Regions from separate parts of the Lentzea sp. NPDC055074 genome, predicted to be linked through region 1. Evidence: riboswitches for the same ligand, from Rfam matches in the RefSeq annotation. Region 1 holds a riboswitch; each other region holds the start of a gene.
The links. Region 1 has a riboswitch for cobalamin ahead of ACWF7A_RS15600 (CbtB domain-containing protein). Riboswitches for the same ligand answer to the same signal wherever they lie in the genome.
Positions count from the first base shown of each region.

Region 2: it holds a riboswitch for cobalamin, as region 1 does, so the genes downstream of both, metE (5-methyltetrahydropteroyltriglutamate--homocysteine S-methyltransferase) here and ACWF7A_RS15600 (CbtB domain-containing protein) in region 1, are expected to answer to the same signal.
Region 3: it holds a riboswitch for cobalamin, as region 1 does, so the genes downstream of both, ACWF7A_RS35635 (prenyltransferase/squalene oxidase repeat-containing protein) here and ACWF7A_RS15600 (CbtB domain-containing protein) in region 1, are expected to answer to the same signal.
Region 4: it holds a riboswitch for cobalamin, as region 1 does, so the genes downstream of both, cobN (cobaltochelatase subunit CobN) here and ACWF7A_RS15600 (CbtB domain-containing protein) in region 1, are expected to answer to the same signal.

Region 1 is NZ_JBSGUQ010000005.1:488,451-492,646, reverse strand. Features, by position in the region: gene ACWF7A_RS15620 (antibiotic biosynthesis monooxygenase family protein) at 1-40, opposite strand, end outside; gene hisG (ATP phosphoribosyltransferase) at 37-897, opposite strand; gene ACWF7A_RS15610 (phosphoribosyl-ATP diphosphatase) at 912-1,175, opposite strand; gene ACWF7A_RS15605 ((2Fe-2S)-binding protein) at 1,284-1,934, shown strand; cobalamin riboswitch at 1,983-2,157, shown strand; gene ACWF7A_RS15600 (CbtB domain-containing protein) at 2,191-2,379, shown strand; gene ACWF7A_RS15595 (CbtA family protein) at 2,402-3,157, shown strand; gene ACWF7A_RS15590 (hypothetical protein) at 3,408-3,578, shown strand; gene ACWF7A_RS15585 (HAD family hydrolase) at 3,575-4,196, opposite strand, start outside.
Region 2 is NZ_JBSGUQ010000001.1:782,218-786,413, forward strand. Features, by position in the region: gene argG (argininosuccinate synthase) at 1-462, opposite strand, end outside; gene ACWF7A_RS03645 (hypothetical protein) at 559-1,041, opposite strand; gene ACWF7A_RS03650 (siderophore-interacting protein) at 1,118-1,939, shown strand; gene ACWF7A_RS03655 (hypothetical protein) at 1,966-2,229, opposite strand; cobalamin riboswitch at 2,259-2,461, shown strand; gene metE (5-methyltetrahydropteroyltriglutamate--homocysteine S-methyltransferase) at 2,572-4,196, shown strand, end outside.
Region 3 is NZ_JBSGUQ010000021.1:21,406-25,601, reverse strand. Features, by position in the region: gene ACWF7A_RS35645 (FAD-dependent monooxygenase) at 3-1,091, shown strand; gene ACWF7A_RS35640 (DUF6461 domain-containing protein) at 1,072-2,586, opposite strand; adenosylcobalamin-variant (AdoCbl-variant) riboswitch at 2,678-2,749, shown strand; gene ACWF7A_RS35635 (prenyltransferase/squalene oxidase repeat-containing protein) at 2,784-3,989, shown strand; gene ACWF7A_RS35630 (hypothetical protein) at 3,989-4,196, shown strand, end outside.
Region 4 is NZ_JBSGUQ010000020.1:11,711-15,906, forward strand. Features, by position in the region: gene cobN (cobaltochelatase subunit CobN) at 1-2,058, opposite strand, end outside; cobalamin riboswitch at 2,094-2,229, opposite strand; gene ACWF7A_RS34695 (hypothetical protein) at 2,238-3,233, shown strand; gene ACWF7A_RS34700 (precorrin-8X methylmutase) at 3,230-3,850, shown strand; gene ACWF7A_RS34705 (precorrin-2 C(20)-methyltransferase) at 3,847-4,196, shown strand, end outside.

The sequences.
Region 1 (4,196 bases):
AGCCCGGCAGGACGTCGAGCACGGCGTGCTCCGTGATCACAGCCGGCAGAACCTGATGTCCGAGGCCAGCACGGCCTTGGCACCGATCGCGGCCAGCTCGTCCATCACCTTGTTCGCCTCCTTGCGCGACACCATCGCCCGCACGGCCGCCCAGTCCGGGTTGGCCAGCGGCGCGACGGTCGGCGACTCCAGGCCCGGAGTCAGCGCGATCGCGGCGTCGAGGAGCGTCCGCGGGCAGTCGTAGTCGAGCATCAGGTACTGCTGCGCGAACACGACGCCCTGCAAGCGGGCGGTGAGCTGCTTCTTCGCGGCCGTGACCTCCGAGCCGTTGCGGTGGATGAGGACCGCCTCCGACTCGCAGATCGGCTCGCCGAACGGCACCAGGTCGTGCTGGCGCAGGGTGCGGCCGGAGCCCACCACGTCGGCGATCAGGTCGGCCACGCCGAGCTGGATCGAGATCTCCACGGCACCGTCGAGACGGATCACCTTGGCGGTGATGCCACGGGCCTTGAGGTCACGCCCCACGAGCCTCGGGTACGCGGTCGCGAGGCGCTTGCCTTCGAGGTCGGAGACCTTCCAGTCGGTGCCGCGAGGCCCCGCGTAACGGAAGGTCGACCCCCCGAAGCCCAGTGCCAGCAGCTCCTCGACGGAGTTGCCGTTGTCGTCGGCGCCCGAGTCGGCGGCCAGGTCACGGCCGGTGATGCCGAGGTCCAGGTCGCCGGACGCCACGTAGATCGCGATGTCCTTGGGACGCAGGAAGAAGAACTCGACCTCGTTGTTGTTGTCGAGCACGGTCAGGTCGCGCGGCTCGTGCCGCTGCCGGTAGCCCGCTTCGGTGAGCATGGCGGAGGCGCGTTCAGCGAGCGCACCCTTGTTCGGGACTGCTACGCGCAGCATGTGAAAGTCTTCCGTCAGAGGTACTTGTAGACGTCTTCGAGGGTGAGCCCACGGCCCAGCATGAGCACCTGGAGGCGGTAGAGCAGCTGCGAGATCTCCTCGGAGAGCTTCTCGTCGGACTCGTACTCGGCGGCGATCCAGACCTCGCCCGCCTCCTCCAGGACCTTCTTGCCCTGCGCATGGACCCCGGCCTCGAGCGCAGCGACGGTGCCGGAACCCTCCGGCTTGGTGGCGGCTCGTTCGGTCAGTTCAGCGAACAGGGAATCGAAGGTCTTCACGGCACGACATCCTCCCATCCCGCTGACCCCCGTCCACACCGCGGTCGCATCTGTCCCAGGCCGTGGACGTGATCTGTCCTGCATGGACACCCGGTAGCGTGAACTTCTGTGTCTGAGTTCGCCGAGGTGCTCGAAGCACTGCGCCGCGTGCGCGGGATCAACCCGTTCTTCGCTCTCGACGTGGGCCGTCCGGACGAGTCCTGGCTGCCGGGAACAGCGCTTCTCGAAGGACCCGCTCTCAAGAACACGATCGACGCCATCGCGATTCGGTACAAAGCGGAAGAACCACGCGTCGCCGCCAGCCTGTTCTTCCTCAGTTACACGGCCCGGTTGCTCAGCCCTCTCACGGCCGCGAACATCCCGATCGACGTGCGGCCGGAGAACCTGTGGTGGCGGCACCACGTCACGGACGGCCTGAGCGTCCGCATAGACCAGCCACGCCTCGGCCCGCCCGCCGCCGAGGCCCTCGCGCCCGTGGTGGAGGCGGTCCACGCGCAGGTCCCGGTGGCGCGCGGGCTGCTCTGGGGCAACGCGATGTCGAACGTCGCGGGCGCGCTCAAAATGGTTGTGCGCGCACGCATGCTCACCGCCGAGGAAGCGGAAGAACGCGGCGAACGGCTCATGAGCGCACCGCCGTTCGAACAGGCGGGAGAATTCCTGACTTTTCCCGGCGAGGTCACGTTCCGGCGTCGGTCGTGTTGTCTCTATTACCGCGTCGCCGCAGGTGGGAAGTGCGGTGACTGCCCACTCGTGAAGTGAGGAACGCAACAACTCTTATGGCCGGTTGTGCTTAACGTGCCGCTCAACTTACGGTGCACCCGCCGCAGTGACGGGAAGCCGGTGAGAATCCGGCGCGGTCCTCGCCACTGTGACCGGGAAGCGATCCCCGCCGAGCACGTCACTGGTCCCCGCCGGGACTGGGAAGACGCGGGGGCAGCGTTGATCCGGGAGTCAGGAGACCGGCTGCGGCGCCGCAAGGAGAGTTGACCTTCCACGAGGTATGGAGGAGCCCGTCATGACGAGCCCCGCAGCAAGCCTGTCCGCCGTCCGCGTGCCCAAATGGGCCTTCGCCGTCTCTGTGCTCGGCCTGATCGTCACGTACCTGGTCCTGCAGGAGAACGGTCTCGCGCTCGGCGCGGGTTCCGAGTTGCTGCACGAGTTCTTCCACGACGGCCGTCACGCCCTCGGCGTCCCCTGCCACTGATCCCATTCCCCCGATCAAGCAGATGACGACGTACAAGTCCCTTGCGCTGCGCGGAGTCGCGGCCGGCGGTATCGCCGGTGTCGCCTCCGCGCTGGTGCAGCTCCTGGTGACCGAGATCCCGATCCGCGCCGCGCTCGCGGTCGAGGAGGCTCGCGCACCCGCCGGTGAGGAAACCGGCCATTCGCACGGTGGCGAGGACGAGCTCGTCAGCCGCGGCGCCCAGGTCGTGGGCGGCATGCTCGGCGTGGTGATCGTCGGCATCGCCGTGGGCCTGGTGTTCGCCACCGCCTACGCGCTGTCGAAGCGCTGGTTCGCCGGCAGCACGCCGTTCAGCCGCAGCTTCACGTTCGGTGCCGCGGTGTTCGGTGCCGTGGCGCTGCTGCCGTGGCTCAAGTACCCGGCCAACCCGCCCGCCGTGGGCGACCCGGAGACGGTGAACTACCGGACCGCGCTCTACCTCGGTGTGGTGGTGGCCGGCCTGGTGATCGTGTGGGCCGCCAGCTGGCTCGCCGAGCAGCTGCGCGCCCAGTCTCAGCCGGTGCGGACGACGGTCGTGCTCCTCGCGGTGGCCGCGGCCTCCGCGGTGGTGCTGCTGGCGTTCCCCGCGCCGCCGGACACGATCCCCGCGGACATGCCGGTGAACGTGCTGTGGCAGTTCCGCCTCAGCTCGCTCGCCCAGCTCGCCACGCTCTACGTCGGCCTCGGCGTGGTGTTCGGCCTGCTGGTCGACCCGGCCACGCGCAGGGTCAAGGCCTCCGAGAAGGCCGCAGTCGCGTGATGGTGCGGGGTGGCCGCGAGGCCACCCCGCACACCCAACCGCGGGAACGCATCCACAACGGGTTGCGCGTCAACGCATCCCGCACCTTCGACCAGATCACGGCCGCTCCCGGGGCAACTGGTCTCTGGCGTCCCGCCGGCGCCGAGAACCTGATCCCGGCGCGGTAAACCCCGTTGTCCCCGGAGGATTCCCAGCGGGAACGACGTCGGGAACATTCCTCGAGGAGTTCGTCCCGATTGCCGCGGCCGGCATGGGCGACTACCTGTTCATCGACGAACGTCCGGGTCCGGAGTCCGGGTGCGTCCGCGAGTGGGACGTGGACGAGGGCAGCCGGCTGCCCTCGCTCTGGCCGAGCCTGTTCGCGATGCTCACGGACATCGCGGACGACGCCAGGCTCCGCTGGCGGCGGGTGCGGCCCTAGAGCGCCTTCAGGACCTCGACGTCCACGCCGACGAGCGAGTCGCGGAACACCCGCCGCTCCCCCGCCTCGACCTCGACGTCGCACGGCACCACGAGCACGGTGCACCCGGCGGCCACCGCGGCGGCGACACCGGTCGGCGAGTCCTCGATCGCCACGCACCGGGCGGCGTCCACGCCCAGCAGCCGCGCCGCCTTCAGGTACGGCTCGGGCAGCGGCTTGTTCAGCCCGTCCACCTCGTCCCCGCACACGGTCACGTCGAACAGGTCCCGCCCGATCGTGTCCAGCGCCACCTCGGTCAGCGACCGCTCGGTCGACGTCACCAACGCCATCGGCACGCCCGAAGCACGCACGGCCTTCAGAGCCTCCTGCGCGCCCGGACGCCACGGCAGACCGGCGCGGAACACCTCCTCGGTGCGGCGCGAGATCCACGCGGCTCCGTCGGCCATGTCCGCCTCGGTGGGCTCGATGCCGACGTCGGCGAACAGCAGGCGCATCGTGGTGGGCACGTTGCTGCCGACCATGCGCTCACGGGTGTGGAGCGTCAGCACGCCGCCGAGCTTCTCCGCGTACTCGTAGAGCGGGATGTCCCACAGCTTCTCGGAGTCCAGCAGCGTCCCG
Region 2 (4,196 bases), on a different contig from region 1:
GTAGATCCGCAGCGACGGGTTCGCGAGCAGGCCGTAGCGGTAGAACCGCTCGATGTCGTTGCCCTTGTAGGTGGAGCCGTCGCCCCAGATCTGCACGTCGTCGTCGAGCATGGCGCGCACGAGCATGGTGCCCGTGACGGCCCGCCCGAGCGGAGTCGTGTTGAAGTACGCGCGGCCACCGGACCGGATGTGGAACGCGCCGCAGGCGAGCGCCGCGAGACCTTCCTCGACGAGCGCGGAGCGGCAGTCGACCAGACGCGCGATCTCGGCACCGTAGGTACCGGCGCGGCTCGGGACCGTGTCGATCTCGGGCTCGTCGTACTGGCCGATGTCCGCGGTGTACGTGCAGGGCACAGCGCCCTTCTCACGCATCCACGCGACCGCGACGGAGGTGTCGAGACCACCGGAGAAGGCGATGCCGACGCGTTCGCCGGCGGGAAGTGAAGTGAGCACCTTGGACACGTTGAGAATTATGCACGACGATGTATGACAATGCACGTCGGGGTGGTTGTTAGCTGCGCCTCACGCCCGTTTCCCCAGGTCAAACCGGGAAGAACGTCACCGCGGCGGGTCCAGCTCGTCCGCCCGCTCCTGCATCCGACGCACCCCGTCCTCGTGCTCGGCCGCCCGCATGGCCGTGATCGCCGCGTACAGGTGCGCCCCCGTGTACGGATCCTCCTCCTTGCGCTCGTACACCTCCCCCAAGGTCGCGTTGTACATCGCGTGGGACATGGCCGCGAGCAGGGCGCGGGTGCGCGCCGCCACCCCCTTGGGCGCGCCGGCGTCGATGATCGGGGTGACCCGCTCCCACACCTCGTCCGGCGGGCCGGGCGGGTAGATCTGGTTGAGCGCCAGCAGGCCGTTCTCCAGCGCGCCCATCACCAGCCAGGTCTCGTCCCGGTCGCGCGGCATCAGCCTCTCGACGCGCTCGGCGTCGCGCTGGTGGTAGGCGATGGCGAGCCGCAGTCCGATGGCCTGGCTGCGGTTCCTGCTCTCGGGCTCTTCGAACCACCATTGTTGTTGCGCGGTCCTGGGGAACATGTCCGCAGTGTGCGCCCTCGGTCTCGATTTCGCCCGACTATTTAGGTAAGCCTAACCAAACGTGTACGGTGCGGGCATGTCGCGCTACTCCGCCTTCGAACGGTTCACCGTCAAGGCCGCCACCAAGGCCGCCGAGATGATGATGGCGCCCGCGAACCGTCGCGAGGTCTTCGACCAGTTCGTCATGTCCGTGACGGCGGTGAGCGAGCTCGGCGACCACATGCGCCGGATCACCTTCCACGCGCCGGAGTTCGAGTCGTTCGCGGTCACGGGGCCGGACGAGTACTTCGGGCTGCTGATGGCGACGGGCCGCGAGCTCGTCATGCCGGCCGACGACCGCATCAACGTCCGCACGTCGTTGCGCGCGATGCCGGAGGAGACGCGGCCCGACCTGCGCTGGTACACGGTGCGCGCGCACCGGCCCGAGGTCGCCGAGATCGACGTCGACTTCGTCGTGCACGGTGACGCCGGGCCCGGCACGCGGTGGGCGCGGCGGGCGAGCGCCGGGGACGAGGCGGGGTTCCGCGCCGGTGGCTCGGCCTACCGGCCGCCCGCCGAGGGGGCCGTGCTGCTCGCGGCCGATGAGACGGCGTTGCCCGCGCTCGCGGCGATCCTCGAGGCCGAGACCCGGCCGGTGCACGTGTTCGCCGAGGTGCCGGACGAGTCGTACCGGGTCGACCTCGACGCGGAGTGGGTGTTCCGCGGGGACGGCGAGCCCGGATCCGCTGTGGTCGAGGCGATCCAGGACAAGGCGCTGTCCACTGTGGAGTACGCCTGGGCGTGCGGGGAGTCGGCGCTCGCGACCGGGGTGCGGCGGCACCTCGTCAAGGACCGCGGGGTGGACCGAAAGGCGATCATGTTCAGCGGTTACTGGAAGGTCGGCTCAGCCCGCGGGTGAGACGGCGCTGAGCCGCGACGTCCCGGTCACCACGGGTCGGTCGGCGCGATCCCGTGCCGGTGCCCGTGGACGGCGACCACGATCCGTTCGAGGTCGTCGGCGGCGGCCGGGGACCGGGGCTCGTGGTCCGCGGCCGTCAGCAGCGTCGGGTAGCCGGCGCTGCCCTGCGGCGGCGGGTAGCCGTTGACGGGTAGCAGCACGGCGCCGAGGCGGCGGTAGAACGCGATGCGGCGGTGGCGGATCCGTTCCTCGTCCGGGTTGAGCGATCTCACCATCCAGTACGCCGACATGGCGCTGGGCATGCTCGGCGCGGCCCGCTAGTCTCGATCACGCCAGCGGTTCACCCCGGTCCTCCGGGGTGGAGCAAAAGGGAACCCGGTGCGAGTCCGGGACTGCCCCGCAGCGGTGAGTGGGAACGAAAGCCGTCAACAGCACTGGGTCGGGAGACCTGGGAAGCGACGGCCGGTAGGAGTGTGCACGGCGCCCACGAGTCCGAAGACCTGCCGCAGGTCCGTGCACCGAACCCGGTGCGCGGTGCTCCGGAGCCTCTCGGGCGGGCTGACGGGTGCGGCTTCCGTGCTGCGCTGCTCGTGGGACTCCGGTGCTTCCGCACGCTCGCGAGGAGAGAGCCTGTGACCATCGGCAGCACCGTTCTCGGCTACCCCCGGATCGGACCGAAGCGCGAACTGAAGCGCGCGGTCGAGCGGTACTGGGCCGAGACGATCGACGAAGCCGCCCTGCGGGAGACCGCGCGACGGCTCAGGGCTCAGACCTGGGCCGAACTGTCCGAACTGGACTCGATCCCGTCCGGCACGTTCTCGTTCTACGACCAGGTGCTCGACACCGCCCAGCTGTTCGGCGTGATCCCGCAACGGTTCCGCGACCTGGGTCTGTCCGAACTGGACACCTACTTCGCGGCGGCACGCGGCCGGAACGGCGCCGCGGCCCTGGAGCTGACGAAGTGGTTCGACACGAACTACCACTACCTGGTGCCGGAGCTGGGCCCGGACACCGAGTTCCGCCTCTCCGGTGACAGGCCGGTCGCCGAGTACCGCGAGGCCCGCGCCCTCGGCGTCACGACCAGGCCGGTGCTGCTCGGCCCGGTGACGTTCCTGTTGCTGGCCAAGGGCACCACGCCGGGCTTCGACCCGGTGACGCTGCTCGACGGCCTGCTGGAGGTCTACGTCGAGCTGCTCGGCCGGCTGAGGGTCGAGGGCGTCGGGTGGGTGCAGCTCGACGAACCGGCGTTCGCCGCCGACCGCAGCCCCGCCGAGCTCGACGCCCTGAAGCGGGCCTACCGCACGCTGGGTGGCCTGCCCGGCCGGCCGAAGCTGCTCGTCACCGGCTACTACGGCGACCTGGGCGAGGCGTTGCCGATCCTCGCCCAGTCGCCGGTCGAGGCGATCGGCCTCGACCTCGTCAGCGCGCCGGACACGCCGGTCGCGATCCCCGCGCTGCGCGACAAGATCCTCGTCGCCGGGCTGGTCGACGGCCGCAACGTGTGGCGCACCGACCTGCACGCGGCGTTGGCGAAAGCCGTGTCGTTGCTGGGGTTCGCGCGCGAGGTCGTCGTCTCGTCGTCCTCGACGCTGCTGCACGTGCCGTACGACCTGGAGGCCGAGAACCTAGAACCGGACGTGCAGGCGCGGTTGGCGTTCGCGCGGCAGAAGGTCCGCGAGATCGTGGTGCTGGGCAACGCCCTGCGCGGCGAGGCCGGCGGCGCGTGGACGGACGAGGCGAAGCGCCCGGTGCCGAGCCCGCACCGTGACGACCACGTCCGGGCGCGCGTCGAGTCGCTGCGGCCGGAACACCGCGTCCGCGCGCCCTACGAGGAACGTGCCGCCGCGCAACAGGCCCGGCTGGGACTGCCGCCGCTCGCGACCACGACGATCGGCTCGTTCCCGCAGACCGGTGACCTCCGCAGGGCGCGCGCGGCGGTCCGCGGCGGCGAGATCACCGAGGACGAGTACGGGCAGCGGATGCGCGACGAGATCGGTCGCGTGATCGGCCTGCAGGAGGACATCGGCCTCGACGTGCTGGTGCACGGCGAGCCCGAGCGCAACGACATGGTCCAGTACTTCGCCGAGCACCTGGAGGGCTTCGCCAGCACGGAGTTCGCGTGGGTGCAGTCGTACGGGTCGAGGTGCGTGCGGCCGCCGATCATCCACGGCGACGTCTCGCGCCCGAAGCCGATGACGGTGCCGTGGAGCACGTACGCGCAGTCGCTGACCTCCAAGCCGGTCAAGGGCATGCTGAC
Region 3 (4,196 bases), on a different contig from region 1:
CCATGAAGAACGTCCTGATCTCCGGCGCCAGCATCGCCGGGCCCGCCCTCGCCTACTGGCTGCGCCACCACGGCTTCGAGGTCACGGTGGTGGAGCGGTTCCGCGGCATGCGGCCCGGCGGCCAGGCCATCGACGTGCGCGGTCCCGCCCTGGAGGTCGTCGAGCGCATGGGACTCGGCGACCGGCTGCGGTCGTCCAGCACGAACATGCGCGGCATGAACATGGTCGACGCCGACGGCAACGAGCTGTTCCGCTCCACCACGCACACCCTGAGCGGCGGCGACCTCGCGAGCCCCGACGTCGAGCTGCTGCGCGACGACCTCGCCAGGATGCTGTTCGACGCGGTGGACGGCGTGGAGTACCTGTTCGACGACACCATCACCTCGATCGACGGCACCCGCGTCACGTTCGAGAAGGCGGCCCCGCGCGACTTCGACTTCGTCGTCGGCGCGGACGGCCTGCACTCCACCGTCCGCCGCCTCGTCTTCGGGCCCGAGTCGGACTTCATCTCCCACCTCGGCATGAACCTCGCCGTCTTCACCGCGCCGAACTTCCTCGGCCTCGACCACTGGCAGACGTTCCAGCAGGGCGAGGTCGTCGGTGGCGGCGTCATGAGCGCCCGGTCGAACGCGGAATGCCGCGTGTACATGGGTTTCTACGGCGAAGTCGACTTCGACCACCGCGACGTCGACGCCCAGCGCCGGTTGCTCGCCGAGAAGTTCGCGGACGCGGGCTGGGTGTGGCCGACCGCGCTGAAGCACATGTGGGAGGCGCCCGACTTCCACTTCGACTCGATGAGCCAGATCAGGATGGACTCCTGGTCGCGCGGCACCGTCGTGCTGCTCGGGGACGCCGGGTACTGCGGTTCGCCGTTGTCCGGGCAGGGCACCAGCATGGCGCTGGTCGGCGCGTACGTGCTCGCCGGTGAGCTCGCGAAGGACCCGTCGAGCGCTTTCCGGCGCTACGAGGAGATCCTGCGGCCGTACGTCGTCGCGAACCAGGACATGGCGCTGAAGAACCAGGCCAACGGCGGCGCGCCCACCGAGGAGTTCGCCGAGGTCGTGAACAGCCTCATCCTGCCGAACTACTGATCCGTTCCCGGACCGACTCGGGGATCACGGCACCGGTGTACCTCACCACCGCCGTGATCCCCTTGGCGTCGAGGTGGCGCAGATCCGTGAAGCTGAGTCCCTCCACCGCCTTCCGGGTCTCCACGTCGTCGGTCAGCTGCCCGTCGCGGGCGAACGACAGCCTCGTCACCCGGTTGGCGTTCCAGTGGTAGCTGGCCGCCTTCCCGTTGCGGGACAGGCGTTGCAGGACCGCGGCACGGCTGCCCTGGTAGTCGTTGACCTCGACGACGAGCACTCCGCCGCCGACGTCGACGGCGACCGCGTCCTGCTCGAACTCGCCGGCCACGTCGCTGATGGTGGCGTTCGTGACGACCGTGACCGTCGCCGAAGGCCCTAGGTCCTCCTCCAGCCACTGGTACGGCTGCTCGGGACGGGAGATCGGCGACGGCGCCTCCTCCCCGCGCAGCAGGTGCCCGACGCGGTCGGTCGCCCTGTGCACCACCGGATCCGTCGCGGGCGCGGGCCACAGCGTCAGGTCGTAGCGCTCCTCGCCCTCGTCCCGCCCGGTCGCGCAGACGCGGACCCGGAACTCACCGGACCACGGAGCGGTGCTGCCGTGGCCGAACCGCGCCGCCCCGGTCACCGCGAGATAGCTGATCTCGGACACCTCGTCCCACTGCTCCAGGTCGGGCAGGCGCGGTTCGTCCAGCACGACGCGGACGGACACGGGCACCTTGCCGGCCTCGACGCCCGTGCGCACCGCGAACCCGGTGTCGATCGCGGCGACGAGACCCGTCGCCGAGAAGTCCGGTTCCGTCAGGCTCGGTTCCTCCACCACCACGAACTGGTGGCCGGACACCATCGCCTCCGTCTCCCAGGACGTGGGCTGGAACTCGCGGCGCCGCTTCTCCTGCATCGCCCGCTCGTACGCGGGCGGCATGGGCAGACCCGGCAGGATCTCGGCGCACGTGCCGATCGCGATGCCGATGGCCGCCGCCGGGTTCGTCGCCGCCGGGGTGCCGATCGTGTTCAGGACCGCCCTCGACACCACGACGGCGACGGCGAGGTGCGAGGCCCCGCGTTTGACGGCGATGGCGTGCTCGTCACCCTTGACGTCGCTGATGTCCGGCAGCAGCGCGCGCACCTGCTCGAGGATCAGGTCGCTCGCGCCGGGGTGGGCGCCGTCGACGAACGCCATCGGCAGCGCCATCGCGCTCCGCTCGCTCATCGACATGAAGCCGAACGTGGCGTTCGGCGGCGGTGGCACCAGTCCGGAGATCATGTCGGCCGGCGCGGTCAGGCCGAGACCGGCGACCGCCCGCTCCAGCGCGCCGAGCAGCCGTTCCGCCGAGAGGGCCGAGAACTCGCGCAACGCCTGCTGGGCCGCGGAGCCGCCGCGGTGCCGGTCGCGCCTGCGCTGCGCGGTGTGCGTGCCCAGCGTCGCCGCCGGTTCGTCCGGGATCAGCGCCTCGATCGTCGGCGCGACATCCTCGACCTGCTTCGTGAAATCCCCCATCCCGCCGATTCTGCCGGTGAATGGCCCAGCTCACAGCCATTTGACTCAACTAGATCCCTCCCGCACGATCGTTGACTGACAACAGCATCCGCATGCCGCGGGGGAAGCCGGTGGAACTCCGGCACTGACCCGCAACGGTGATAGTCCGACTGCCCGTGGCGTGCGGTAGCTCCACCGACCCGTCGAGGACCGCGGGCATGGGAGGCGTAGTGATCAGGAGATCCGCGTTGGTGGCCTTGGTGGCCACCGCGCTGGTGGTGACACCGCAGGCACAGGCGGCGCAGGCCGCCCCGTCCGCGGGGACGTGGCTGGTCAGCCAGTTCGAGGGCGGTGACCACCTGCTCCAGGGTCCCGGCCTCGTCGACGCCGGGCTGACCGCGGACGGCGTCTACGCGCTGGCGGCGGCGGGTGTCGGCAGGTCGGCGGCGGTCAAGGCCGCGGCCTGGCTCGCCCAGCCCGAGCAGCTGAACTTCCTGATCGGGGAAGGGGACGAGTCGTACGTCGGCGGCCTGGTGAAGCTCGCGCTGGTCGCGCAGACGCTCGGCACCGACCCGCGCGCGTTCGGCGGCGTCGACCTGCTGGAGCGGCTCGCGCCGTTGCAGCAGGAGTCGGGGCGCTATCTCGACGCGACCGGTCCCGGCTTCGACCAGACCAACGCGTTCACGCAGGCGTTGGCGATCATCGTGCTGAAGCGTGCCGCACTGCCGTCCGACAAGGCGGTGGCGTACCAGGTCTCCACGCAGTGCCCGGACGGCGGTTTCCCGATCGCGTTCGAGCAGGCGTCGTGCAAGTCCGATGTGGACGGTACGGCGATGGTGCTGCAGGCGCTGCTGGCGGTGGGGGAGAAGACCGCGTCGCCCAAGGCTTTGACGTGGCTCGCCGCGCAGCAGAAGGCGGACGGTGGTTTCCCGTCCGCGACGGCCGGGGCCAATGCCAACAGCACCGGCCTCGCCGTCGGCGCGCTCGTCGAGGGAGGCCTCGTCCCGGCCGCGGACAAGGCCGTGGAGTACCTGAAGTCGTTGCAGGTCGGCTGTGCCGGACCGGAGGCGCAACGCGGTGCGGTCGCCTACGACAGCGCGGGTTTCGAGCCGTACCCGGCGATCCGCGCCACCACGCAGGCGATGCTCGGCCTGGCTCGCGTGAGCCTCGCGGAGGTGACGGCGTCGGCCGCTGTTCCCGGCGTGCCCGCGATCGACTGCACCACCACGCCACCGGTCACCTCGACTCCCGAACCGACCGTGCCGACCGCGCCCGCCCCGGCAGGGCCCGAGGCCCCGGCCGACCCGCCGCTCGCCGTCACCGGACCGGACCAGGTCGTGCCGCTGAGCCTGTTCGGATCGTTCGCGGTGCTCGCCGGTGCCGTCCTGCTGTTCGTCTCCCGTCGTCGGAAGGTTGGTGCGTGATGCGCCGCGTGCTTGCTGTTCTCGCCCTCGTCGCGAGCTCGTTCGTCGTCACGTCCCCCGCCTCCGCCGTGCCCTGTGCGGGCGTGAAGGTCGTCGTGGACTTCGCCGCACTGGGTGGCGGCGTCCAGACCGGCTGCACCTCGATCGACCCGGCCACCGGAATCCAAGCGCTGAACAACGCGGGTTTCGCGACCACGTTCGTGCCGC
Region 4 (4,196 bases), on a different contig from region 1:
ACCGCCCCACATCTGCCGCGCCTGCAACATGGCGAGCACGAGGTTGACGCGAACGCTGCCGATCGGCGCCTCACCGAGGATGTGCAGGCCGTCGCGGATCTGGACGTCCTTGACCTCGCACAGCCAGCCGTCGACGTGCAGGATGAACTCGTCGAACTCCGCGTCGTGCGGCCGGTCGTCGAGCCCCAGGTCGTGGTCGAGCTTCGCGGCCTTGATCAGCGTCCAGATCTGCGCGCGGATCGCCGGCACCTTGGCCGGGTCCATCGCGGAGATGTTCCCGTACTCGTCGAGCAACTGCTCCAGGCGCGCGATGTCGCCGTAGCTGTCGGCGCGGGCCATCGGCGGCACGAGGTGGTCGACCAGCGTGGCGTGCGCACGCCGCTTCGCCTGCGTGCCCTCACCGGGGTCGTTGACGAGGAACGGGTAGATCAGCGGCAGGTCGCCGAGCGCCGCGTCCGTGCCGCAGGACGCCGACATGCCGACGGTCTTGCCGGGCAACCACTCCAGGTTGCCGTGCTTGCCGACGTGCACCACCGCGTCCGCGCCGAAGTTCGACTCGACCCACCGGTACGCCGCGAGGTAGTGGTGCGACGGCGGCAGGTCCGGGTCGTGGTAGATCGCGATCGGGTTCTCGCCGAACCCGCGCGGCGGCTGCACGATCACCGCCACGTTGCCGGACCTCAGCGCGGCCAGCACGATCTCGCCGTCCTTCGACTTCGAGTGGTCGACGAAGAGCGTGCCGGGAGCCTCGCCCCAGTGCTCCTGCATCGACTCGCGGAAGTCGTCGGGCAGCGTCTCGTAGAACTCGCGGTAGTCGGCCGCGGCGATGCGGATCGGGTTGCTCTCGAACTGCTCCTGCGTGAGCCAGTCCGCGTCCTGGCCGCCGGCGGCGATCAGCGCGTGGATCAGCTTGTCGCCGTCGAGCTCGTCGACGCCCGGCAGCTCGTCGCCGATGTCGTACCCGTGCTCGCGCATGGCCTTCAGCAGCCGGACGGTCGACGCGGGCGTGTCGAGCCCGACCGCGTTGCCGATGCGCGAGTGCTTGGTCGGGTACGCCGACAGCATGACGACGACCTTGCGCTCGCCGACCGGGATGTGGCGCAACCGGCCGTGCCGCACGGCGATGCCCGCGACGCGCAGCGCCCGTTCCGGGTCGGCGACGTAGATCGTGAGACCGTCGGAGTCGATCTCCTTGAAGGAGAACGGGACCGTGATGATCCGGCCGTCGAACTCGGGGATCGCGACCTGCGTCGCGGTGTCCAAAGGAGACAGTCCGTCGTCGTTCTCGTCCCACGTCGCACGGCTCGACGTGAGGCACAACCCCTGCAGGATCGGCACGTCGAGGGCGGCCAGCGCACCGACGTCCCACGCGTCGTCGTCGCCACCGGCGGACGCCTTCGCGGGGTTCGTGCCACCGGCCGCGAGCACCGTCACGACGAGCGCGTCGGCCTGCCGCAGCGTGTCGAGCAGCTCGGGTTCGGCGGTGCGCAGCGAGGAGCAGAAGACGGGCAGGGCCTTGCCACCCTTGGCCTCGATCGCATCGCACAGCGCGTGGATGAACGCGGTGTTCCCGGCGACGTGGTGGGCGCGGTAGTAGAGCACCGCGACCGTCGGACCTTCGGCCTGCGAGGCCTCGCGCTCCAGCACACCCCAGGTGGGGGTGGCGGTGGGGGCCTCGAAGCCGTGGCCGGTCAGCAGCACGGTGTCGGAGAGGAACTTGTGCAGCTCGGTGAGGTTCGCCGGACCGCCGTGCGCGAGGTAGAGGTGCGCCTCGGCGCACACGCCACCGGCCACCGTCGACAGCTCCATCAGCGCCGCGTCGGGCTGCATCTCACCGCCGAGCACCACCACGGGCAGCCCACAGGCCAGCAGCCAGTCGAGGCCCTCCTCCCACATCCGGCGGCCGCCGAGGATGCGCACGAGGACCAGGTCCACGCCCTCGACGAGCGCGGGCAGGTCGTCGGTCGTGAGTCGCGCGGGGTTGCCGAGCCGGTACTCGGCACCGCTCGCGCGCGCCGACAGCAGGTCGGTGTCGGAGGTCGACAGCAGAAGGATCACGCAGGCTCCATCCCTCGTGGGGTCCGCGCCCCAGGTTGCGGGTGACTGGCGAAGCAGAGTTCCTGACTCCCAGCGGTTGTCCGCTGGTCACAGTGGCGGGACCGCGCCGGATTCACACCGGCTTCCTCCTGCGCTTCGTCGTTCGGGCTCACCCTAACCGGCGGGTTACAGTCCGACCTATGCGTAGTCACCCGGACGCCTGCCCCGGCGCCGTCGAGCTGCACCAGGCGGCGGACGGCGGGCTGGCGCGCATCCGGGTGCCTGGCGGCACTCTTTCCGCTGCTCAGTGGGACGTCGTGCGCTCCGCGGCCGCGGAGCTCGGGAACGGTTCAGTGGAACTGACCTCGCGGGCGAACCTCCAGATCAGGGGCCTCGCGGACGGTGTCGAACTGGGCGCGCGGCTGTCTGCGGCGGGCCTGCTGCCGTCGGCCTCGCACGAGCGGATCCGCAACATCATCGCGGCGCCTCTGGAGAACGACCAGGCGCTGGTCGACGAGATCGATGCAGTGCTGTGCGCGGACCCGGAGCTGGCGTCGCTGCCGGGCCGGTTCCTGCTGACGGTGGGGCACGCGGTGAGCGGGCTGGGTGGCGACTTCGGCCTGGTCAGAGCCGATGCGGCGACGTGGGCCCTCCTCCTCGCGGGAACGGACACGGGCGTCCGCGTCACCGACCCCGCCGACGCCGTGGTGACCGCCGCCCGCCTCTTCCAGCGGCTGCGCGGAGCGGCCTGGCGCCTGTCCGAAGTGGACGACGGTGTGCGAAAGATCACCGCGCACTTCGGCACCTCCGACGGCCCGCGCGTCACCCCCGCTGTGACTCCTGTCGCACCTTCACCGTTGACCCCAGGGGTTCCACTGGGCCGGCTCGACGCCGGCCAGCTACCCGGCGTGGCCCTGCGCCTGACCCCGTGGCGCAGTCTCGTCGTGCCCGCCGGCACCGACACGTCCGGTCTCATCACCGACTCGGACTCCCCCTGGCACGGCGTCAGCGCCTGCACCGGCCGTCCCGGCTGCGCGAAGTCGCTCTCCGACGTGCGCGCCGACGCCCGTGCCTGGCTCGGAACCCCGCACCGCCGTCCGGTCCACTGGTCGGGATGCGCCCGCCGCTGCGGCCGGCCCGCGGGCGAAGTGATCGAGTTCGTCGCGACCGGCGACGGCTACGAGGAGATCCGTTGACGCAGTACATCAAGGACGGGGCGGAGATCTACCGCCAGTCCTTCGCCACCATCCGCGCGGAGTCGGACCTCACCGGGTTCCCCGCCGATGTCGCCCAGGTCGTCGTCCGCATGATCCACGCGTGCGGCATGACCGACCTTCCCCGCGACGTCGCGTTCTCCGCGAACGTCGTGCGTGACGCCCGCGCGGCACTCCGCGACGGCGCCCCGATCCTGTGCGACGCCAACATGGTCGCGTCCGGCGTGACCCGCCGGCGCCTGCCGAAGGACAACGAGGTCCTGTGCTACCTGCAGGACCCGCGCACACCGGGGCTCGCCGAGACGATCGGCAACACGCGCAGCGCGGCCGCGCTGGAGCTGCTCGCGGACCGGTTCGGTGGCGCGGTGATCGCGATCGGCAACGCCCCCACCGCGTTGTTCCACCTCCTCGACCTGATCGCCGCCGGAGCCCCGAGGCCCGCCGCGATCCTCGGCATCCCGGTCGGGTTCATCGGGGCCGCGGAGTCCAAGGAAGCTTTGGCCGCAACGGATCTGGAGCACCTCGTGGTGCGCGGCCGGCGCGGCGGCAGTGCCATGACGGCGGCGGCTATCAACGCGATTGCGAGCGAAGTGGAATGACGGGCAAGCTCTACGGCGTCGGCCTGGGTCCGGGCGACCCGGAACTCGTGACGGTCAAGGCCGCGCGACTCATCAACGAAGCCGACGTGGTGGCGTTCCACAGCGCCCGGCACGGCAAGTCGGTCGCCAAGACCATCGCCGCGCCGTACTTCCGCGACGGCCAGGTGCTGGAACAGCTCGTCTACCCGGTGACGACCGAGGACACGGACGACTACCAGGGCGAGATCGACGCGTTCTACGAGGAGGCCGCCGCCAAGCTGGCCGCGCACCTCGACGCGGGCCGCGACGTCGTCTTGCTGGCCGCGGGAGACCCGTTCTTCTACGGCTCCTACATGCACATGCACAA